Regions from separate parts of the Paenibacillus sp. 05T425 genome, predicted to be linked through region 1. Evidence: riboswitches for the same ligand, from Rfam matches in the RefSeq annotation. Region 1 holds a riboswitch; each other region holds the start of a gene.

Region 1 (8,031 bases):
CCGTTCGGCAATGGCGATCTGCTTGCAAGGGGCTCGAGGCTGGCCGAGAAGCTCGGCTGGATCGTCGACGAGGATCTGCTGCGGACGTATCCGCTCATCTCGTCGGGCTCGCTCGTGCCGAAGGCGGGGGATCCTGCCAGCTTTATGCTCGTGGACGCCATGAATCCGAAGCATGCGATTGCTCTTGCACCGCCTCGCGAAGCGGTGTTCTCCGCCGGCAAGCTGGTTGGCGGCAGGTGGAAGGAAGCGGCTGAACGTTTCGTTGCACCGGCTGCTTTGACCAGCTTATAATGTTACTCTTCAGAAGCACGGCCAGACATCAGTCAAGTTAGGTGTTTGGCAAGTGCTTTTTTTGTTTGCCTTCTTGGACATAATAGAAGCGCAGAACAAGGGATTATTTTCTATGTTGACATGAAACCAAATGGTTTCATATAATGAGAAGGCATCAGATTAGAAACCATTTGGTTTCATATCAATTGATTCCAGAGTGGACAAGCTCATTAAACATTGAACATTGGAGGTTATACTTATGGGAGACAACATTCATACACAGGACAAGCTGCCGGATATTCGCCAGACGGTCTTGTTGAAAGCGCCAATCGAGAAAGTATGGAAGGCCGTATCTACGGCAGAAGGCATAGCGGCATGGTTCATGCCGCCGAGTGATTTTCAGACGGAGGTCGGCTTCGAGTTTCATTTGAACGCAGGTCCATACGGTCAATCGCCTTGCAAGGTGACGGAGGTGGATCCGCCGAACCGTTTATCGTTTAATTGGGGCAAGGATTGGACGTTGACGTTCGAGTTGGCCGAGCTGCAGGGCGAGACGGAATTCACGCTCATTCACGGTGGGTGGACAGCTGGCATGGCGACCGAGTTCGGCGAACCGCATGACATCGTGCGAGGCAGAATGGAGCAAGGCTGGTCTGGCATTGGGCAGAAGCTCCGCGGCTATGTAGAGGAATAAGATGGCTGAACCGCTGCCGAAGCATGATGTGTTTCAAGCGATAGCCGATCCGACGCGGCGCAAGGTGCTTGAGCTGCTAGGCGATGAGGAACTGCCGCTAAACGCTATCAGCGGCCACTTCGCGATGAGCCGTACGGCCGTGTCGAAGCATCTCCGCGTCTTATCGGACGCCGGACTCGTGAAGGACCGGAAGGTCGGGCGCGAGACGCGCTACCGTCTAGACCCCGATCCGCTTAGAGAGCTGAAGCGCTGGCTGGCGTTTTACGAGCGCTTCTGGGATAACAAGCTCGCCGCGCTCAAGCGTTATGTGGAATTGGATGAATGATCATTGAAACTCGAATTGCCGAATGAACGTAAAGAAACGTTATTGAAGCCAAATGGCAAGAAACACCAACCGACTTCTTATAAGACGGTTGGTGTTTCTTGCAAATTCCGTATCTTATTGACGATCAAAAGGTTGAAAGGTATCATGGTAATAAATGTATCTTATACAATTCAATATAGGAGAAGAGGTAGCTACCACAAATGGACGATCAGCAATTTCTGAACGGTTGGGCCGAATTCAACCGTAAGAAATGGAACTGTGATGCAATAGTTAAAACCTTTAAAGCATCAAATTCAGATGCGTATTGTGATAGTTTAATGTTTCTTAATCATAACAAAAAGCTGTTTTTGCCTCCGCTTAATCCGTATCACCCTACTATTTTTCGCCCAACTCCAACGAATAAAGTACAGAAAATCGGAAGCCAGTGGCATGAGGTCTCAAAAGCATTCATTGAAAGTTTATATGAATACGCAGGGTCAGCCAATTTTTATTTTCCGCCTGAAATTACGGATATTCGCCCTTTTCTATGGCAAGGGTTCATAGCTGATATAAAGTATACATATTATGTGGATTTGCCTTATTCGGTAGAGAACATCAGCCCCTCTCTGCGCAACAAAATGAAAAAGGCCAATTCGTTGGGTTACTATTCTATTCGGACGGACGATATGGAGGCCGTTCACTACTGTTTATCCGGAACCGAAACGAGGAAAGGCTTTACCCATCAATTATCGGTTAAGGATTTATTGCTCGCGCAGCAATTGCTTGGAAGCGACAGGTTTCGCGGCTATGTTTGTTACTCCAATGAAGGTGAGCCTGTTAGCGCAAGCATCACCTTAGTATCCGGTGAACAGAACGCGATTGGATGGATATCCGCTTCCAAGAGCGAACACCTCAGTGATGGCATCGTACAGCAGCTGCAAAACCTTGAGTTTGAGGATCTGGACCAAATCGGGATTAAAACATTCGATTTCTACGGGGCGAATATTGAATCGGTTTCGGCGGCAAAGTCTCATTGGGGTGGGGACTTGCGGGTTTTTTACGGTATCAGACTGCCGGGCTACAAAGAGATTGTTCGGGCTGGTCGCGATTGGCTTGCGTTGAGTACAAAAAAAAGAACGGCCAGATAAACGGAAACAGAGCCCTGCCTGCACCATTGCGAATGGATGCTGACGGGGCTCTTCCGTATTTCTACTATTTAATAAAGAGTGTTAATGCTGAATAAGCTCTAAGTTCGAATAATCTTCTTGGGAGACGACTTGCGCTTCAATATTATGCTTCTTAAGACGATTGACGACGATGATCGCATCTTCGGACGTCGAATTCGACAACAAGATATAGATATCGCCGTTAAACGCAAGGCCGATGAAATCCGACTCGCGAAGCGAATCGTTCACTTGTTTGAGGAGCGCGCTGTCCTGAATGATATCCCTTGAAAGCGAAACGAGGGCGAAGCTTGCATTGTAATTGCGTTTCGCTTGCTCCCTAGAGCGTATAACGGCAAGGAAGACGTCAGGCTTAAGCACAGGCATGCCTTCCAGGTAACGCTCATGCTGGCTGAGGTATAGGCTGCGGATATTCCGGGATAGCGACGAGGCGATCAGTTCGTTATTAATGTTAATGTCGTCGAGCGTCGCGCCCGTGTTATCCGATTTTTTGGTTAGCGGCTTTAAATCGGCGGTGGATTGCGCAAACCATTCATACGTGCGGCGAATCCCCGTTTCGAAGCTGAACTTGGGCGACCAATCCAAAACTTTTTTTAGTCGGTTATTGTCGAGTCTTGAACGATATATATCGCCTGTGCGAGCTTTTTGCTTCTTGATTTCGGGGATCGGCCGAATGCTGCTCAATATGTTGACTAGATCATTGACTGATTGCTCCGTATCGGTGGACAAATTCATGATGCCGCTTTGGTCAGAAAGGCTTGCTTGATAAATAACATCCGCGACATCCTCCACGTATATGAAATCGCGGGTTTGGCTGCCGTCCCCGTAAATCACAAGCTCCTTGCCATCACGGATCCGTTCCATGAAAATGGATACGACTCCGCCTTCTCCAATCGATCCTTGGCGCGGTCCGTATACGTTGCTGAATCGGAAACAAATCGTATCCAATTGGTAAATTTCGTTCCACTTTGTGCAATAGTATTCCCCGAGAAGCTTGTTGATCCCGTATGGCGAGACGGGCTGACAAGGCATATCCTCATTTAGCGGAATCTGATCGTTCATTCCATAGACGGCCGCAGAGGAAGCGAATATGAGCTTCTTGGTTTTATATTTTGCGGCCAACTGCAAAATGTTGGTTAGTCCTAGGATGTTCGATTTTGTATCTGCGTATGGATTTTCCATCGAAGTGACTACATTGATCTGGGCAGCCAAATGCACAACAATGTCAACGTTATGGTTTTCGAAGATGGATTCACAAACGGTGCTCTCCACATCCGCGATGTATGATATATGGCGGAATTTGCAATTCGATATATGACCGGAGGTCATATTATCTATAATAATGACTTCATGTCCTTCGTTGAAAAACCTCTCAGCAACAAAAGAGCCAATAAATCCGTAGCCGCCCGTAATTAATATTTTCACGCTACCACCCCATTTTCCCTTCTGATTTTAGTGAAGAAGTCCGATTGCGGCTCTTTGGAGACCGGCGTTTTGCTATTATGTACGCTGCTAGAGTATTGTTAAAGATTGAGTCTAATAGGTGATAGCAGGGTCTACTTGACTATGATAATTGTTTAGGAAGAGGTTGTAAACAAGTTCTAATTTATGGCTAAACCCCTGTTGAAAATAAGTGTCGAATCTTATTCAAAATTAGGCTATGAATCTATTAAAACCTATTGCTTTATACCTATTAGTCTGGTAATATTTATTTAAATATTAAGTAACTTCATATACTCGATGTGTCGAAAAGGCAAACTGCGTGAAAACGCAGGACGCAAAGCTATAGGGGCTAAATGGGAAACCACACGCCAGCCAGATTCCGAAAACTTTTCAGGTTCTATTTTAGAACTTATGACATGTCATAAGTTCTTTTTCTATTCATCACACCAACATTTTCACTAACTTAATATTTGGAAACAGCGATAACGGCAAACCGCGTGAAAGCGCGGGACGCAAAACTACAGGGGCTAAATGGGAAACCATATGCCAGCCAGTTCCCGAAATGTTTTCAGGATGAAATAGGACAATCCTGAAATCTGGGATTGTCCTATTTATTTCATTCAGGATATGGAGGTAGTGAAAATGGGCATTTTCAGTAAATTAACGAAAAGCATGACCGCGATGGTGCTTGTAACGATTTTGAGCGGCATCGGTTTTTATGGACTATTCATCGAAGAAGCGAACGCTGCTAATATGATAAATGTTAAGACCTACGGAGCAAAGGGAGATGGCAAGACGGACGATACGTCCTCGATCAAAAAAGCGCTGGCAGAAGGCGCTGCGAAGAAAACGACGGTTTACTTCCCGAAAGGAACGTACCTGGTAAACCCGAAAGATCCGCTCGCTGTAAGCAGCAACACGAAAGTGCTCGGTGATGGCGCAACTTCGATCATCAAAGCTAGCACAAAAGATTTCGGCTGGGAATTAATGCGTGTATCGGGTAAGGATATTGAGATCAGCAACATTTCGCTCGACGGCAACAAACTAGTTAACCGTGTACTCGTTGTAAGCGGAGGAAGCGAACGCGTTAATATCAACAATTCGATTGTAGCGAATGCTTCCCACAGCACGAAAACGAGTAGCGATTACTTCTCGGGCGTGCTTTCGGGAATCCTTGTATACGGCAATACGAAAGCAATCACGATCGATAGTAATGAAGTGAAGAATATTGTTGCGCTCAACCCTACTGGTGGAAGCATGATTGCTAGAGGTATTTACGTAACAACGACTTGGGGCAAAAGCGAAGCTGCAGCAGCTAATGTATCGATAACTAATAACTATATTCACCATATCGGTCCTGCTGATGACGGCGATGGCATCTATTATGAAGATCCTAACATGGATGCAGGAAAAGGCACGGACACAAACAGCTTGATCTCGAATAACAAATTCGACAACAATGCCAAACGTGCTATTAAAATTTATGCACAAGGCATTACGGTAACTGGCAACCAAATTACGAATTCGTACCTGCAAAATAATTATTACAGATCGGGCTCGGATAAAGGGCTACTTGCTCCAGACATGTATTCGGCAATTAGCGTATACGGCAGCAACAACACGGTTAAACAAAATACGATTACAGGCTTAGGAAGCTTCTATGCTGCAATCGAGGTTGGCGCAGCGGAAACGGTTAAAAACATCGTTATCAGCAACAACAAAATTACTATGGGTGCAAAAAGCGTTCAAAAAGGCAAAACAGCCATTCGTCTTGGAAATATCAATAACTTCACGATTGACGGAAATGTCATTGAAAATGGAGAAAAAGCAATTTGGACGTGGCAAAACGCGGACAACGGTACGATTACAAATAACAAAATCAAAATGATAACTGGCGGAGGCATTGATTTAACGACATATCTTTCGCAGTTTTCTCAAAAAAATATCGTATGCTCGAACAACACAATCCAAGCTGCACAATTCACGGTTAAGCTCGCAAGCAGCAACTTTAACGTACAAGTTCTATAATAGTTTTGTAAACAACGAGACTTCGACATCTATTGTCGAAGTTTTTTTATTAACTTCTTTCATTATATAGAAGGAGTTATCCGTGAAAGGCACGGAAAATGTCGTTTCATTTTTATTTACTTGACGAGTCTTGAAGATTATAATACGAATATGCTTCAGGTGCAGGCAAACAGTTCTGGACTATGTTGGAAATTTTGTGGAAATAGCAAGTGACCATTGCATAAAGGAATGAGTATTTTTGACTAGACATAAAGGACTATTTGTTATTTCGCTTGATTTTGAATTGTATTGGGGCATACGTGATCTTTATGAACTAGATTGGTATAATAGTACGTTTGCAAAAGAAAGAGAGTTAATTCCTACCGTATTATCGTTATTCGAAAAGTATGGTATTCATGCCACATGGGCGACTGTAGGGCTATTGTTTTTTGAGTCTAAGGAAGAAATGATTAATAGCTTGCCGATAATTAAGCCTAGTTATATAAATCAAAATTTATCTCCTTATTCTTACTTGAAGAGTGAGCAGATCGGCGCAAATGAGTCATTCGATCCCTATCACTTTGCACCTTCGCTTATTCAACGGATTCGAACAACGCCATTTCAGGCGATATCCACACATACCTTTTCACACTATTATTGCAAGGAATCTGGTCAGACCGAGAAGGAATTTGTTGCTGATATTCACGCAAGCATCCAAATCGCCGAAAAACAAGGTATGACATTGGAGAGCATCGTTTTTCCAAGAAACCAAATCAATGATTCCTATTTGCAAGCACTGAATCAATTAGGTATTAAGTCATATCGAGGTAATCCGAAACATTGGATATACAAACATGGCTATAGCACCAATGATTCCCTGCCGTTGAGAGCTCTTCGTTTGCTCGATACGTATATTAATTTGTCCGGCAATCATTGTTATCGAATCGATGAAATAATGACCGAACTTCCCATAAACCTACCAGCCAGCCACTTCTTCCGCTCCTACTCTTCCAAGCTCCGCTGGTTAGAACCGCTTCGTATTAAGAGAATACTTGATGGAATGACCTATGCGGCTAAACACGGCGAAGTGTATCACCTCTGGTGGCATCCCTATAATTTGGCAAGTGATGCCAATGAAAATATGGATGTGCTGAACAGAATACTCGAACATTATCAACATCTGCAACATAAGTACGGGATGACGAGTTTGAATATGGAGGAGCTTTGTAATCAAGTATTAGCTAGTGCAAAGAGAGAGAAACGTTCTTCCTATCAATCGCAGCATTAATCCAAAACATGAGGTGAACGAATGGACATCCAGTTCTTAAAAGAGGCGAGCAAACGGTATTTTATAGTTATTTTATTAGTAATTGCATTATCTGTCGGAGGCGCATTTGCATTAAATACTTTCGTAAAGCCTACCTATCAGGCGAGTGTGAGTGTAGTGGCGAGTATAGCATCTTCAGGAGATGCAGGTATTTATAATGAGTTTTTAGCAAGCCAGCTGTTAACGGGTACGTATAAGGATGCTTTGAAAAGCTACTACATAGCAGGCAAAGTGAAAGAGAAACTCGGCAGCAATCTTACTGCAACGGAACTGCTGGGCAAACTGGAAGTGGAAACGAACGTAGACACGCTTGTTATCAAAATTAAAATAAAAGACGATCACGTAAAAGATGCGGTTGCTATTGCGAATGCATATGGAGAAACGTTTCTATCGGAGTCTAAGTCCATTATCCAGTATGCAAATATAACGATGTTGGACTTGGCAAGTATCGAACAAGCATCTGATCCTGTCAGTCCCAAAAAAGCGTTCAATCTCGCCATCTCCTTGTTTATAGGCGTTTTTGTGGGGCTAAGCATTGCTCTTATGCTGGAAGGGAAACGTCAGGAACGGAGAAGAAAGCGTTCAGAGAACACAAGCATCTAATCGATGATTACAAACGGAATAGAATGAGCGGGCGGGGTGGATTGGAAAATGATTAATTATGCGATTGTTGGCTGCGGCCATATTGCCAATAAACATATAGAAGCAATCGAGAAAACCGAGCAAGCAAGCCTTGTTGCTATCTGCGACACGAATCCCAATAGATTGAACCAGTATATGAACCAGACAGGCGTGGAAGGTT
Region 2 (8,031 bases), on a different contig from region 1:
TACGGGCATCTTACCCGGTGTAACGCGCGAGCGTGTTATCGAGCTTGCACGGGAAGCGGGGCATGCGGTGCATGAAGGACATTTTACATGGGAAGAGCTTGTACGAGCTGATGAAATATGGATGACTAACTCCATACAGGAGCTTATACCGATTACGACGCTATCCGACATTGCGAGCAGGAACGAGACTGTACAAGTTGGCGACGGTTATGCGGGAGATCTGACGAGAGGCTTGCTAGCACTCTATCGTGCGGATACATCGCGACTTGTCGGGAATGAATAACGGTTAAGGAGAGTGGCAGCATGAGCAAGAGCAGCACGCATAATAGACATTGGTTATATGAGTTGAACGGCGGCATTCGGCTGGAGCTTGGCAAACGTACATTAATTATGGGCATTCTCAATGCGACGCCTGACTCCTTCTCTGATGGCGGCAAGTATACGGGGGTGGATGCTGCAGTAGCCCACGCGCTTGCTATGGTGGAGGATGGGGCGGATATTCTCGATATCGGCGGCGAATCGACGCGTCCGGGTTTCGAGCCCGTTCCTCTTGATGAGGAGCTGCGGCGCATCATTCCTGTTATTGAAGCGGTGCGGAAGGAAATTCCGCATATACCGCTGTCTATAGACACGTATAAGGCTGCTGCTGCACGTCAGGCGCTCGAAGCGGGCGCTCACATTATTAACGATATATGGGCCTTGAAGGGTGACCCCGAGATGGCGGCAGTGGCCGCAGAGTTCGGCTGTCCCGTTATTCTTAACCATAACCGTCATGCGCGGGACTACAACGATTTCGTGCCCGATGTGCTGGCTGATCTGCTTGGCAGTGTCGAGATCGCGAAGACGGCCGGCGTTTCGGAGACTCAGGTATGGCTCGATCCCGGTATCGGGTTCGCCAAAACGTACGAGAACAACTTGGAGCTGCTTGCTCGCTTATCCGAACTGTCGGCGCTGGGCTATCCGGTGCTGCTCGGCACATCGCGCAAACGGTTTATTCGCGACACGCTGAGCTTGCCCGTGGAAGAGTTGGCATTCGGCACAGCCGCGACAGTCGCGCTTGGTATCGCGCAAGGCAGTCATATCGTAAGGGTGCATGACGTTCGCGAGATGAAGCAGACCGCTTTGATGACGGACGCTATTTTGAAATTTAAGACAACAAAGTAAGAAATAAGACGTTTGCCTGTGAGGGGAGTGACGGAAATGGACCAAATGGCGATTAAAGGGATGCGCTTCTACGGGTATCATGGCGTTTTTGCCGAAGAGAATAAGCTGGGGCAGCAATTTTACGTCGATGTCGTGCTGCATATGGAGCTTGGCCAAGCTGCTGAGACCGATGATTTGAACTATACAATTAACTACGCGGAGATCCATGCATTCACGAAAGAGATCGTGGAAGGACCTCCTTTCAAGCTGATTGAAGCTTTAACAGGTCACATTGCATCACGGGTTCTGGAAGCTTATACTATGGTAAATGAAGTGACGGTTCGAGTAACAAAGCCGCATCCTCCGTTCGATATCCACTTTGACGGGGTAACGATCGAGATGCGGAGAAAGCGGGGTGCACATGGAAGAGCGATTCCCGCCTAACGGGCAGTCATTCGAAGCGTACGTCGCTTTAGGGTCGAATATGGGAGAGCGAGAGCAGCTTCTGATGGAGGCTATCGGACTGATTGACCATGAACCAACCATTGAAGTACGGAGTGTGTCGGGCATCTATGAGACAGATCCTGTCGGCTATACAGATCAGCCTGCATTTCTGAACATGGCCATAGCGATCCGCACTTCGCTCAGTCCGATCGAACTGCTGCGCAAGCTCCTCGAATATGAGCTGCAGCTAGGGCGAGTTAGGCAGATACGTTGGGGACCGAGAACCATTGACCTCGACCTCCTGCTATACGATAATGTCAGAATGGATCAAGAGGAGCTGACACTGCCGCATCCGCGCATGATGGAGCGGTCATTCGTGCTTGTGCCGTTAAACGATGTTATCGAAGTATCGCATACGCTGCAGAGTGAGGTTGCACGTGCGGCCGGCAGCGCGCTTCAGGATGGAAAGGAAGGCATCACGTTATGGAAAACAATCAATTGGCGCAGCGCGTCAGAGCCTTTCGGAAGCTGAAGGGTTACACACAGCAGGAGCTGGCCAAAGTACTTGGCGTATCTGTTGCGGTATTGGGCTCGCTTGAGCGCGGTACGAGGAAGACAGACCCGAAGCTGCTTAACCATATCGCGAGCACGCTTGGGATCGACTATGAGGAATTAATGTCGGATAACCGTGAATAAAGCCTGACGTCCGGCACAGGGCGCTTGGGATCAAATAATATCAATGAGGAGTTTGGAACGGCATGCTGAAAATCGGCGACATCGAGATGAAGAATAGGGTCGTGCTGGCGCCGATGGCAGGCGTGTGCAACCCTGCTTTTCGTTTAATAGCAAAGGAATTCGGAACGGGACTTGTATGCGCGGAGATGGTGAGCGACAAGGCGATCCTGCACGGAAATAAACGAACGATGGAGATGCTGTTCGTTGACGAGCGCGAGAAGCCGCTTAGCTTGCAAATATTCGGCGGCGACCGTGAGTCGCTGGTCGAGGCGGCGAAGGTTGTCGATACGCAGACGAATGCAGACATTATAGACATTAATATGGGATGCCCCGTACCGAAGGTAACGAAATGCGACGCCGGCGCTCGTTGGCTGCTTGACCCGAACAAAATCTATGAGATGGTATCTGCTGTCGTAGACGCAGTGAAAAAGCCGGTTACGGTGAAGATGCGTATCGGCTGGGATGACGAGCATATTTATGCGATCGAGAACGCTCGTGCGGTTGAGCGCGCAGGCGGCAAAGCCGTTAGCGTACATGGACGGACGCGGGAGCAACTGTATACGGGCAAGGCGAATTGGGACATCATAAGGGATGTCAAACAATCGGTATCTATTCCCGTAATTGGGAATGGCGACGTATTCTCGCCAGAAGACGCGAGAAGGATGCTGGATCACACCGGCGTCGACGGCGTTATGATCGGACGCGGCGCGTTGGGCAACCCATGGATGCTCTATCGTACGATTCAGTACTTGGCAACGGGCGAGCTTCTGGGCGATCCGGCACCGCGCGAGAAGATGGAAGTCGCGATCTTGCACCTTGACCGACTGATCGCGCTGAAGAACGAAGCGGTAGCCGTGCGCGAGATGCGCAAGCACTTAGCATGGTATTTGAAGGGCTTGCCAGGCGGCGCGCGCGTGAAGGACGTTATTATGGAAGAAACGGACCGCGATCGCATGGTGGCGATTTTGGGAAATTATATTCGTTCATTGGAGGAAGAGGCCGTGCAGGAGCAGAATGGCGCTTCATCCGTCCATACCGCAGCGGAAGAGATCATTCATTAAATGGATCGCCGGTTGCCGCTGCTTTTAATGGAGCGCCATGTCGGAGCATGCTTCATTTTGGAGGCAGCGGCACTTGCATCGACAAAGTTCGACAGATGTCGGCATGATGCGGAATGTATGGATTCACGCCTAAGTGAAACGGTTTCAATGGGACGTTTGGCTTTGATTGACATTGGGGGCAACTTTGAAATATAATCGTGCAATATAATCCAAAGAGGCTCTCAAGAGACTCCTTTAAAGTGAAATGACTCAAGGTATGATGGCAATGAAGCGTAATATATTAGGTAACAGTGAATTCATACACGGTATGAAAATAAGTCACACGACGGGAGAATCGGAAAGATGAACGATAAGCAAATCATTCTGACTCAGGACGGCTTAAAGAAGCTTGAAGAGGAACTGGAAACCTTAAAGTCGATCAAGCGCCGCGAAGTCGCTGAGCGGATCAAGGTTGCAATCGGTTATGGCGATATTAGCGAGAACTCCGAATACGAGGACGCGAAGAATGAGCAGGCATTTATCGAAGGCCGTATTATTACGCTTGAGAAGATGCTTCGTAATGCGCGTATCATCAATAACGATGATATCGATATCGATACGGTGAGCATTGGTTCGATTGTAACGGTTGAAGATATGGAATTCGGCGACACAATGGAATATGCGATTGTAGGCACTGCGGAGTCCGATCCGCTCCAAAATAAGATTTCTAATGAAAGTCCGGTTGGCAAGGCGATTCTAGGCAAGAAAAAAGGCACCGTTGTAGAAGTGAACGTACCAGCCGGCATCATTCAATATAAAATTGTCGATATCAAAAAATAAGGTTTGCGATGAATGGTTTAGAAAGCTTCCTTGCCGGAAGCTTTTTGAACGTTATCGGTTACCCTTACGTATCAGGGAGATGAACGAAAGTGGAACATGAGAATAACGAGCAGGGACAGGAGCAGGAGCTTAGTGAGCTTCTGCAGATCCGCAGAGACAAACTAGACGAGCTTCGCGCTTTAGGCGTTGACCCATTCGGCAAGAAGTTCGAGCGCACTCATAATGCCAAAGATATACTAACAGCCTATGAAGCGTCTACGAAGGAAGAGCTGGAAGGCCAAGCGGTTAAAGTGAGCATCGCCGGCCGTATTATGCAGAAGCGCGGCATGGGCAAGGCAGGCTTCGCGCATATCCAGGACTTGAGCGGCAAGATTCAAATCTACGTCCGCAAGGACACGGTCGAAGAGCATAAGTTCGCTGCTTTCGATCTGCTTGATATTGGTGATATTGTCGGCGTACATGGCGTCGTGTTCAAGACGAATACAGGCGAAGTTTCCGTCAAAGCGCAAGATGTTGACGTATTGACGAAGTCGTTGCTTCCGCTGCCTGACAAGTACCATGGCCTGAAGGACGTCGAACTGCGCTATCGTCAACGTTATGTCGACCTGATTGTGAATCCGGACGTTCAACAAACGTTTATTACCCGGTCCAAAATCATTCAATCGATGCGCCGTTATCTCGATTCGAGAGGTTACTTAGAAGTAGAGACGCCAACGTTGCACTCGATAGCGGGCGGAGCTGCTGCTCGTCCTTTCATCACTCATCATAATGCGCTAGATATGCAGCTTTATATGCGTATTGCGATCGAGCTTCATCTAAAACGTCTTATCGTGGGCGGCTTGGAGAAGGTATATGAGATCGGCCGCGTATACCGCAACGAGGGTATCTCGACGCGTCACAACCCTGAGTTCACAATGATCGAGCTGTATGAGGCTTACGCTGACTACAAAGATATTATGGCTCTGACCGAGAATCTGATTGCGCATATCGCACAAGAGGTGCTTGGCACAACGAAGATTATGTACCAAGGCCAAGAAGTCGACTTGACTCCGCAATGGCGCCGCGTCTCGATGGTAGATCTCGTGAAGGAACTTACAGGTGTCGACTTCAGCGTGGAGATGACCGACGAGGAAGCACATCGCCTTGCTAAAGAGCATAAAGTTGCGGTTGAGCCGCATATGACGTTTGGTCATATCTTGAACGCGTTCTTCGAAACATTTGGCGAGCATACGCTCATCCAGCCTACGTTCGTTACCGGACATCCGGTTGCGATCTCGCCGCTGGCGAAGAAGAGTGAAGCCGATCCGCGCTTCACGGACCGCTTCGAGCTATTCATCGTAGCACGCGAGCACGCGAACGCCTTTACCGAGCTGAACGATCCGATTGACCAGCGCGAACGGTTCGAGGCACAGCTCGTAGAGAAAGAGCACGGCAACGACGAAGCGCATGAGATGGATGATGACTTCATCCGCGCCCTTGAATACGGCATGCCGCCTACTGGCGGTTTGGGAATCGGCATCGACCGTCTCATTATGCTGTTAACGAATGCGCCTTCGATCCGGGACGTACTGTTGTTCCCGCATATGAGAGATCATCGCTCTGGCGAGTAAGAGACGAGCTATATGGAAGCAAGATATAAATAACTATAGAAGCGTGGCCGTGTTGATGGTGAATAACCGTCTGACGGCCGCGCTTTTTCTTATTTCTTCTACTAATTATCATGATGAAATTTGTCGAACAAACGCATGAATACGCATACATTTAATGGCGTGAAATTTATGTTCTCAAAATGCTAATCTAGTATTGACACCTTCATAGTAACAGTAATAGAATAGGACTTGCGAATCACAATTGTTACATATTTATGCAAAAAAGCTAACAAAACAACAATATCTCATGTAAATCGCAAACCATCCGAAAGGTTGGGACGCAAAGCCAGGAGTCTAAGGCATCGTTAAGCTATCGATGCTATGATCGTCCGACCGCCATGAACTGTCATGGCGGTCTTTTTTATTTTGCGGAAGCCATGACGTCATATATTATGGGGGAGGGTATTTATGATTAAGAAGAAGTGGTTGAAGTCAGCCCTATTGTTGAAGTTGGTCGTCATCTTAACGATCGGTACGGCTGGTACGGTTTTTGCCCATGGAAGCGGCGGTGGGGCGGCAAGCAATTGCAGCGGCGATTATGTGGATGAGGTCTTCTTTTACAACTATAATTTTTCCCTATCCGATGATGGGGACCAAGTCGTTAGCGGTTCCCGCGACTACGATAAAACCAATTTGAACTGGAATGCGGGAGATGGTTATGCCATTACTTGCGTGAAAGTTGAAGGGTTATCGGATGGTGCAACTAAAACCTATGAGTATGACGGCGGTGCTATTAGCGGAAGTGGCCTTCAGGCGCCTCAGTATGCTTATGAGAAATACGAAAAAGTCAACGGTAAGTGGAAATGGGTAACTTATTATAAAGAACAAACAATATCCTATGTGAAATTTTACTACAAGGAACTGCCGGCTCCAGGCTGCACGGAAGGCTACGATGCCAGCTATAAATATACGGTAGGTAATTCTAATAGCTTTGAAGTAGGACCTAGCGGCAAAAAAGTCGTGAGCGGCGAATTAAAGAACAACAAGAAGACTGTTAATTGGAACGTAATCAACGACACGGATTTATTGAAACATGATGTCGTGTGCGTGAAGATCACTTGGAAATCGGGCAACAAATATAAAACGGAGACGACATCCTACGGAGCAAGCGGAATCAAATCCGGTTCCTCGACAGCTCAGACGGATAAAATCCGTGAAATCGAGTTTTTCGTGAAGAAGACTGTAATTGTACCGACACCGGAACCAACAGCAACACCGACACCGGAACCAACAGCAACACCGACACCGGAACCAACAGCAACACCGACGCCGGAGCCGACAGCAACACCAGAACCAACAGCGACTCCGACACCGGAGCCGACAGCAACACCAGAACCAACAGCGACCCCGACACCGGAGCCGACAGRAACACCAGAACCAACAGCGACTCCGACACCGGAGCCGACAGCAACACCAGAACCAACAGCGACTCCGACACCGGAGCCGACAGCAACACCAGAACCAACAGCGACTCCGACACCGGAGCCTACAGCAACGCCGGCACCGACACCGGAGCCGACAGTAAAGCCAGAACCGACACCAGTTCCGACACCGGAACCAACGGTAGAGCCGACAACGGAACCAACGACACAACCAACAACAACACCAAGGCCAGCTCCTACGCCGGTAGAAACGCCAGAATCGACACCGGAACCAACGGTAGAACCGACTCCGACAYTTGAGCCAACAGCAACACCGGAAACAGAAGTTGTTGTTGACGAAGACGATACACCTCAAGGATCGGTAGACGCAGGTGAAGAGGAAGTTGTCGAAGAGGGTGACAACGAGGTACCGCAAGGATCGGTTGACACTGATACGGATGCAGTTAAAGAAGAAGACGAAGCATCTGTTACAGACAACGAAGTTCCATTAGCAACGCTTCCGAAAACAGGCGATACAAGCTCGTTTCCTACTTATATGGCAGGTCTTGGCCTGCTGTTGATTGGATTGCTTACGTTCAAAAAGAAAAAATCAACAAAAGCATAGAATTAAGAATTGCTAAGCAACTGCCCTGATAGCCTTTACGGTAATCGGGGCAGTTTTTTTGTCGATTGGTCTTGTTTATAAAGGAACTGAGGAGGTTTTGGAGTGTCGGTCCCCGCCTTTTTGTAAAATTTTGATCTATTTTTTGCTAGATAGTATTGATTTACTAGAATCATATGGTAATATAGGACTATAGA
Region 3 (8,031 bases), 260 kb from region 1:
GCCCGTCTGCGTCTAATATGTATACATCGCTTCGAGGTATCGTAACTCCACGCTCTAATATAGTCGTTGTTACAAGCACGCGAATCTTCCCTTCACGGAATTGCTTTACTTTAATCGCCCGTTCCTCGTCTTGCGAAGAAGTTGCCTCCACCTCCGCCAGTCGAAGCTGCGAGCGCAGCAAGGCTGCCATCGGTTCTGCCTGCGCAATCCGCTGCACGAATACGAATAATTGTGCGCCTCGTTCTATGGAACGACGCAGTTCATACAACAAGGAAGCCGGAATCCTCCTTGATTGCAGCAGCTTCGCTACTTTTGCGGTTCGAAGCAGCTTAGGGACAGGCAGCGGATGCCGATGATAGCGTACCGGCACCCTTGCATGAGGTAAAGAGCCTCGTCTCGCCTCCCGTTGCATGGTCTGCGGAGGCGTCGCCGACAGCAGAAGTCTAACTGCCCCTGGGGCGCAGCTTTTGTCTGCCGCGTAGTGGAGTGTTGCGTCGTTTACATATGGAAAGGCATCAAGCTCATCCAAAATAACAAGATCGAAGCTCTGCCAGAAGCGAATCAGCTGATGTGTCGTCGCCAGCGTAATGTCGCCGCACTCCCACTTTTGTTCGCTGCCTCCGTACAAGGTGACGACCGAAGCAGACGGAAACGCTCTACGAATACGCGGATCAAGTTCAATAACAACATCGCGCCTCGGTGTTGCAAGAAGGGCCTTGCCGCCGCGCAGCAAGATAGAATCAATAAGCGGGAAGATCATCTCTGTTTTACCCGCTCCGGTAACCGCCCATAGCAAAAAGCTGCTTATTGCTGCTGGTGCGGATTGAGCTAGCCTCTTATCGGTATTGGATGTCTCAGCGAATTGAAGCGCCTTAGCCGTTGCCGATGCTTGCGCGGGACTGAGCCCCCATTTGGACAGTCTCTCCTCCATCGGCGGGAGGCCGCCTGCATTTAGATGAGCGTTTACAGACGGCAACCCTTCAATAAGAAGCTCGCATTCCCGGCTGCGCCCCATCTGAATGCAGCTTGAGCAATAAGCGCATGCTCTGCCGCAGGATGCGCAGGCTGTGCGGCGCATCTGCGGTTCTCCGCTGCCGCAGCGCAAGCAGCGAAGTTCGCGCCGGCTCCGGCGCAGCAGGTTTGTCCGGTTGCCAGCAGTTGCGGCAACCGCCCCACGCAGGAGCACGTGCCCGAGCAACGCAGCCAGCTGGAGCACATCGCTCCAGCCGCTGTCCGCACCGGGCACGCCCGCGCCCTCAAGCAGCGCCTGCGCTTCGCCCCGCAGCAGCGCGCGCCCTTGCAAGAGCGCCGCAGCCTGCCTCACGGCTGCGACCAACGCCTCCAGCGCAGCCCCGCTATCGCTTGCCGCGCCGCCTTCCCCAAGCTCGCCCGCTGCCGCCGCTCGCTCCCAGCGCTCCGCGCCGCCGCGCAGGCTATCGCCCTGCTGCTTCTCGCCACGCCTGCTGCGCCGCGTGCCTGCAGCCTCCCCGCTAGCTGCCGCCGTACATGCGGCAAGCCTGCCAACCACACCTTCGCGATCGCCCCTCCCTCCCCTTCGTCGCTCCTGATCGCTATTCCAAAGCTCCGCCGCTCTGCAAGCATCCCCGAGCGGCAGCGGATTCCGCCATATCCAGCCCTCATCTGCCGGTGGGACAATCCTCCCCATTCGCATGCCGAGCGAGGGCTCGAGCCAATAAATCCGATCAACTTCAGGCGCGATCGTACAATAAGCTCTCCTTTTTTCATTTTTGCTGACAACATACACATAAGCCCGCATCTTTTCTACGCTCCCCGCATATTGTATTTCTTAGTGCGTCGTCATTGCTGCCATTCTACATACAACCAAGAAAACGCAAAAAAAGCACACCTAGAGCGCATAGAGCGCTGTAAAGTGTGCTTCACTTTCACAACCGTTATGGCAATTAGTATATACTAGAACGGCATTTTGGACAAATCGGATGGATTTTGCAGGTCGATAAGCACTGCCTGATTCGCGTCCTTCAAAATACCTTCAGACTGCAGCAGCCACATCAACTGATTGGCATCGCTTTCTCTATTGGAAACGACTGCACCTGCTTCAGCGGCTGTGCGGCTTAGCCTCATCTTTTCCGGATATTCATGAACCGTCACCTTTTGTCCCTTGCGGGCCATTCGATCGACAATAGCTAGTGTCTCAGCGGTCGCGCCATAATCAACAACCGTTACTTTGACTTCCTTACCCGTCTGACGCGAGAAAGTTAACAATGAACGCATATACCATTCGATATTATGTTGATCTTGATCAGCGGCTATAAGTACATAATGCCTGCTAGCCCGCTTCCGCCCTTGCCGTATCCGATAAGCCAGATGAACCGACAATGCAGCCGCTATATAACACCCAAGCACGAGAAGCAGAAGTTTGAGCACGGCGGTCACCTCCTCTATGCGACACTATATGCGATGGAGCGCCCACAGGTTCCGGTATAAGCGGACAAGTTGAAAAATATACAGTCCAAATGCCTCATTCGACATCCTTCGCCTTATTTCAACATTCCGCAACATTTTAACACTCTTGTAGAAATACCAATATATGTTATCATTTTAGTGCGCACTAGAGCATAAGTAGTATTGGAAAGCAGATAGAGTGAAGGAAGGAGGGAAAACCTCTTTAACATTCGTGCTTTTTAGGGAAGCGATGATGTATAATCTGCATTTGGACACTTGGATTATACGGAGCTAGTAGTGTAACCGGCCCTCTTAGAACTAGATTATCCAAATCTAAGAGGAGAGTGAACAATGAAGTTGGTCAAAAAACAGTTTGCGGTCATCATGTCCATCATGCTCGTCTTGTCCATGTTCTTAAGCTCGATCGTTATGGCGCAGGGCACGGATGAAACAAGTCAAGAATCTGCACAGGAAACAACTGCACCGGCTACCGAGAATCCAGAGTCAACTGTTCTCCCTTCTGAGGAACTTGCATCGGTAGAGTCTCCTTCACTTCAATCATTATTGGTTTTCACCAGAGGCGGTGGTGGCGGCGGTGGCAATACATGCGACGGAGACGACCGCGATGTGTCCGGCATTCAAGGCACTTATGGCGGCGGCCGTGATGATGACGAGGATTGTGATGACAACAGCAATAAATGCATCGGCGGAGACAGCCCCAGACTGACCAGCGGGGTCCTGCAAGGCACTAGTGGCGGTGGACGTCACGATGATGAGGATTGCGGTAACATCAAAGTTACCAAAAAGTATTACTATGATGATGACGATGCAAAACCTCAGAGCGGCGTCACTTTCCAAGTACTTAAAGACGGCAATGTAGTTGCTACCGGCACAACTAATAGCAGTGGCCAAGTGGAGTTCGAAAACCTGGCACCTGGCTACTACAAGGTAGTTGAGGTTGTTCCTGCAGGCTTCACGACATCCATCTCGAGCAGCGGTCAATCGGTAAAAGTTGAGGAAGACAAGACTGCGAAGGTTGATGTATATAACACGCCTATACTCAATCTCATTGCCGCTTGTACCGACGAACCAAGCCAATCTCGCAAATGGATCGTTACGAACGAAAGCAATGTAAAACTTTATTTCAAATGGAAAACGAACGGATCATGGCATAGTGAATACATCACTAGCAACGACTCTGAGCCAATCGTTGTCACAGGCACTCCCGGTTCGCTTACCGTCAAGTGGGGCGATGACTACAATAAGTCGATAACCGTACAAAACCCAGGCGAAGACTGCACACCACCGACTCCTACGCCTACGCCGGAGCCGACTCCTACACCAACACCAGAGCCGACTCCTACACCTACGCCAGAGCCGACTCCTACACCTACGCCAGAGCCGACTCCTACACCTACGCCAGAGCCGACTCCTACACCTACACCAGAGCCGACTCCTACACCTACACCAGAGCCGACTCCTACACCTACGCCAGAGCCGACTCCTACACCAACACCAGAGCCGACTCCTACACCTACGCCAGAGCCGACTCCTACACCAACACCGGAGCCGACTCCTACTGTAGAGCCGGAACAGCCGGAACTTACAATTTCGAATGTATGTACCGTTAGTCCGAGCTCCACTCGCAAATGGAGAGTACACAACCCTGGCGATGAGGACATCACAATTACTTGGTACGTACTCGAAGCTAATGACGAATCTTCTAATCAAGTGATCGTTCCAGCTGGCAAGTCGATCACGATTACGGCAGATACGGTATCGACGGAGTCGAAGGAAAACACGATCAGAATCGTATGGTGGGGTCCAGGCGAGTCTTCTTACTATGAGGAATTGGTAAACAACGGAGCTCGCTGCGCAACGTCTCCTCCGGAGACGCCAACTCCGGATCCGTCACCGACTCCAACGCCGGAAGTAACACCGACTCCAACACCTGAAGTAACACCAAGCACAGAGCCAACACCGACGCCTGAAGTAACGCCTACTCCAACGCCTTCCACGGAGGTAATTGAAGAGGAAGAAATTCCTGAGGGCGGCCCTGGCGACGGCGGAGATGGCGGCGAAGATGACGGCAGCGTGATCGAAGAAGGCGAAGTACCGCTCGGCAATCTTCCTAAGACCGGCGATACAAGCTCGCTTCCGTTCTACCTGCTTGGCGCTTTTGCAATCTCGGCTGGTATCCTTACAATCAGAAAACAAAGAGCCAATAAACAAAGCTAGAGATTCCCGCTAGCGAAGCATTCGAACCTCGGTGCCGTCCAAGAGACGGCATCGAGGTTTTCTTTTCTTACGAACACAACAAAAAAATCCCGCTCCTACAGACACGGGACCCCCACTTTAATCAGTTGTGCTACGATTTTGTCTATTACAACGTAACCCAACCATACTTAATCGATTGAATAACCGCTTGCGTGCGATCATCAACCTCCATTTTTTGCAAAATGCTGCTGACATGGTTTTTAACCGTCTTCTCGCTAATAAACAGGAACTCGCCAATGTTTTTGTTGCTCTTGCCTTCGGCCATCAGACGCAGCACTTCTGCCTCTCGGCGAGTCAGCGGGCTTTCGTCGACAGCGTTATATTTAACGCCTTGCTCTTGGGCGGCTGCTGCTCCCGATACAATTCCCATCTCGTCCAGGTACGTCATACGACGAAGCTGATTGATAAGCTTCCCTGTTACTTTAGGATGAATATACGCATAACCTTGAACAACCGAACGGATCGCGTTAATAAGCGACTCGGCTTCCATATCCTTAAGCAAATAGCCAGTAGCCCCTTTGCGGAGCGTTTCGAATACATAGCTCTCATCATCATGAATAGACAGAATAATTACCTTCACGTCAGGGAACATGCTCTTGAGTCTTTCTGTTGCTACTACACCGTTCTCAATTGGCATATTGATGTCCATCAGTACGATTTCGGGCAATGTATGATTGCAAAATTCCATAACCTGAATGCCGTCACCACACTCGCCGATCACTTCCAAATCATCTTCCATATTCAAAATTCGTTTCAAGCCTTCGCGAAACAACTGATGGTCGTCTGCAAGTAATATTTTGATTTTTCGGGCGGGAGTGCTCGGAACTTGATTTATCATTATACTACTCCTTTCTGTTCTCGGCAGTTATTGGTATATGAATTATAATTTTCGTGCCCTGTCCAGGATTTGAGTCTATATCCATCCTTCCTTCAATCAATTCCACGCGTTCTCTCATCCCGATGAGTCCAAAATGGGAGTTTCGGCTTGCTCCGAGATCGATAAGATCGCTCTGGAATCCAATGCCGTTATCGTGAATGATGATTGTAATCAAATGAGGCTCATAGCTTATGTCAAGCAATACGCGCGAAGCGTTAGCATGCTTCAGAGCATTCGTGAAAGCTTCTTGTACGAGCCTGTAAATGGCCGCCTCCATGGCAGACGGCATTCGAATCTCCTTGCCGGAGAGCTCGAATACAGTATGTATTTTTGATTTATCTTCAAAATCCTGCACAAACTTCCGCAGCGTCGGCACTAATCCAAGATCGTCGAGCGCCATTGGCCGGAGATTGAAAATGATTTTGCGAATTTCTTCAAGCCCTGAACGAACCTGGCCTTTCAAATCAACCAATTCTTCCTGCACCATCTCGAATTCCTTCTTAATCAGCATACGTTCGGCGATTTCTGTGCGAAGCACAATATTAGCGAGTGACTGCGCCGGCCCGTCATGAATTTCTCTGGCGATGCGCTTCCGCTCTTCCTCTTGCGCCAAAATAATTTTTAGACCCAGCAGCTGCCTCGTCTTCGCCGATTCCAAAATTCGCGTCACCTGATTAAGGTCGCCTGATAAATACTCCAGTACGACGTTAATTTGAGAAGCAATCATCTCCGCCCGCTCAATCGAGTTCTCAACGTTGCGAACCCGCTTCTGCAGATCGTCCCGGCGAGCCTTCAAATACGATTCCTTCTCGCGGTACACCATAAGATCCAGCTGGATTTGTGTGGCCTTCTCGTAAGCCGACTTAATGTCCTCTTCCTTATATCGGACGAAATCCCGGCTCACTTCAGTCAATCGAATTCGCGCGCGCCTGTAATCCTGCTCCAACTGATCGACTTTCTCGATCGTCTTCACCGTTTCCTGAAGCACAAGCTCCAGTTCCTGCTCGAGCGCTTCCAGCTCAGAGCGCGCGGATTCGCATATTTCATAGATTTGATATTTGCTGTCTTCCATCACTTGAATTGCATTTTTGATAACTCGGTTTATATCGACTGTTAAGTGATCCACGATCGATCGGCAACCTTTCTATGGCAATCCTGATTCCTATACTCCCCTATCATACCACAGAAAGGCTGCCTGTCGTCCATGCTATTGAATGGTAATCTTCTTCTGTTTTGCATCGTATCCTACGGTGAAGCCAAGCTTTTCCGAGAATAATCGCACAGGAATCAATGTTCTATTATTGCGAATAATAGGCGCTACCTCCGACTGCTGGCGAGTACCGTTCAACACGTATCCCTTCTCGCCAATAACCATTTCAAGCAGCTTCGTTCCCCGTAGTACGCCCACCTTGTTCAGCTTGCCGTCAACGAACAGCTGTCCGCCGAGCGCATCGGTTACGAAGCGGAGCGGCACATAGGTCGTTCCGTTCAACTGAATCGGAGCGGCATCCAGCTTAAGCGTTTTGCCGTTCAAGGTTGCATTCGTTTTGCCTACTATCATCTCAACCTTGGACTTCGTATCTACCGTTACCTCCGGCGCATAACCAAGCTTCATATTATCCAAACCAACTGTACCTGTAACCGAGCGTCCAGCTTGCGTGCTGTCCAGTGTAACAACGTAGATTCGCTTCAACTTCACGGGATACTTCATGCCAAGCGACGATAGATTGATCTTAATCGTCTTCCAACCGCTCCAATCGAGCTGCTTCGTTACGTCGACTAGATGCGCTTTGCCGTCGGCATCAATAAGCTCTGCCCTTACCCAGTTTTTGCTTTGATCGCTGTATACGTCAAGCGACATCGATGTAGGGCTTCCAGACAACGATACGCCATTCGTGTTAAACGCCGCATACGATGCCTTCGTACCTGTGCCGTTCGTAAAATCATAGGTCAGCTTAAGCGCTTTGGCAGATGTCTGTCCTGGCAAATCCGCAGCAAGACTTACGCTGCCCGCAATTTCCTTTGGCGTCACTTGGGACGAGATCGGGTAAGCTGTTTTCTCGAAATCCTCGAATGCTTTGACCGTTTCGCCTTGCGTGAATGGAATCAACGTCGGGAAGCCGTCGTAACGACCAATCGCGTATCCGGTCTTCACGCCTGCTTTTACCGAATTAACCGTTAGCGTATCACCTGTCATGGTGCCGTTAAAGCCGATATACTCCCATTTAAGAGAATCGCCGCTTAGCTTGTACGTTTTGCCGTTCTTTAGTTTCACTGTAACAGGGACTGTGAGCGTTGAACCAGGCGTAAGCATACCGGCAGCCGTATTCAACGAGATCGAGGCGATCTGATCTTGTCCGATTACCTCCATCGTGTACTGAGCTGAAGCATCTCCAGCCTTGACGCTGATCGTTGTTTTGCCGACCTTAGTCGCCGTAAACGTATTGCTGCTG

Evidence for each region. A riboswitch is a leader RNA that binds a small molecule or an ion and turns the genes downstream of it on or off. The one in region 1 is predicted to bind cyclic di-GMP.
Region 2: it holds a riboswitch for cyclic di-GMP, as region 1 does, so the genes downstream of both, AC1DF0_RS30355 (LPXTG cell wall anchor domain-containing protein) here and AC1DF0_RS05480 (glycosyl hydrolase family 28-related protein) in region 1, are expected to answer to the same signal.
Region 3: it holds a riboswitch for cyclic di-GMP, as region 1 does, so the genes downstream of both, AC1DF0_RS06575 (SpaA isopeptide-forming pilin-related protein) here and AC1DF0_RS05480 (glycosyl hydrolase family 28-related protein) in region 1, are expected to answer to the same signal.

Annotation. Positions count from the first base shown of each region.
Region 1 covers NZ_JBFTLA010000002.1:366,690-374,720, forward strand. The annotation lists gene AC1DF0_RS05455 (amidohydrolase family protein) at 1-291, shown strand, start outside; gene AC1DF0_RS05460 (SRPBCC family protein) at 530-964, shown strand; gene AC1DF0_RS05465 (ArsR/SmtB family transcription factor) at 966-1,289, shown strand; gene AC1DF0_RS05470 (hypothetical protein) at 1,490-2,416, shown strand; gene AC1DF0_RS05475 (NAD-dependent epimerase/dehydratase family protein) at 2,498-3,877, opposite strand; cyclic di-GMP riboswitch class I at 4,195-4,279, shown strand; cyclic di-GMP riboswitch class I at 4,373-4,457, shown strand; gene AC1DF0_RS05480 (glycosyl hydrolase family 28-related protein) at 4,538-5,923, shown strand; gene AC1DF0_RS05485 (polysaccharide deacetylase family protein) at 6,162-7,190, shown strand; gene AC1DF0_RS05490 (YveK family protein) at 7,212-7,832, shown strand; gene AC1DF0_RS05495 (Gfo/Idh/MocA family protein) at 7,881-8,031, shown strand, end outside.
Region 2 covers NZ_JBFTLA010000024.1:1,664-9,694, reverse strand. The annotation lists gene pabC (aminodeoxychorismate lyase) at 1-283, shown strand, start outside; gene folP (dihydropteroate synthase) at 304-1,164, shown strand; gene folB (dihydroneopterin aldolase) at 1,201-1,587, shown strand; gene folK (2-amino-4-hydroxy-6-hydroxymethyldihydropteridine diphosphokinase) at 1,565-2,119, shown strand; gene AC1DF0_RS30375 (helix-turn-helix domain-containing protein) at 2,071-2,283, shown strand; gene dusB (tRNA dihydrouridine synthase DusB) at 2,346-3,383, shown strand; gene greA (transcription elongation factor GreA) at 3,726-4,202, shown strand; gene lysS (lysine--tRNA ligase) at 4,292-5,812, shown strand; cyclic di-GMP riboswitch class I at 6,097-6,192, shown strand; gene AC1DF0_RS30355 (LPXTG cell wall anchor domain-containing protein) at 6,260-7,837, shown strand.
Region 3 covers NZ_JBFTLA010000002.1:626,629-634,659, reverse strand. The annotation lists gene AC1DF0_RS06585 (helicase-related protein) at 1-1,777, opposite strand, end outside; gene AC1DF0_RS06580 (glycosyltransferase family A protein) at 1,933-2,406, opposite strand; cyclic di-GMP riboswitch class II at 2,661-2,742, shown strand; gene AC1DF0_RS06575 (SpaA isopeptide-forming pilin-related protein) at 2,776-4,662, shown strand; gene AC1DF0_RS06570 (response regulator) at 4,808-5,539, opposite strand; gene AC1DF0_RS06565 (sensor histidine kinase) at 5,544-6,704, opposite strand; gene AC1DF0_RS06560 (stalk domain-containing protein) at 6,786-8,031, opposite strand, start outside.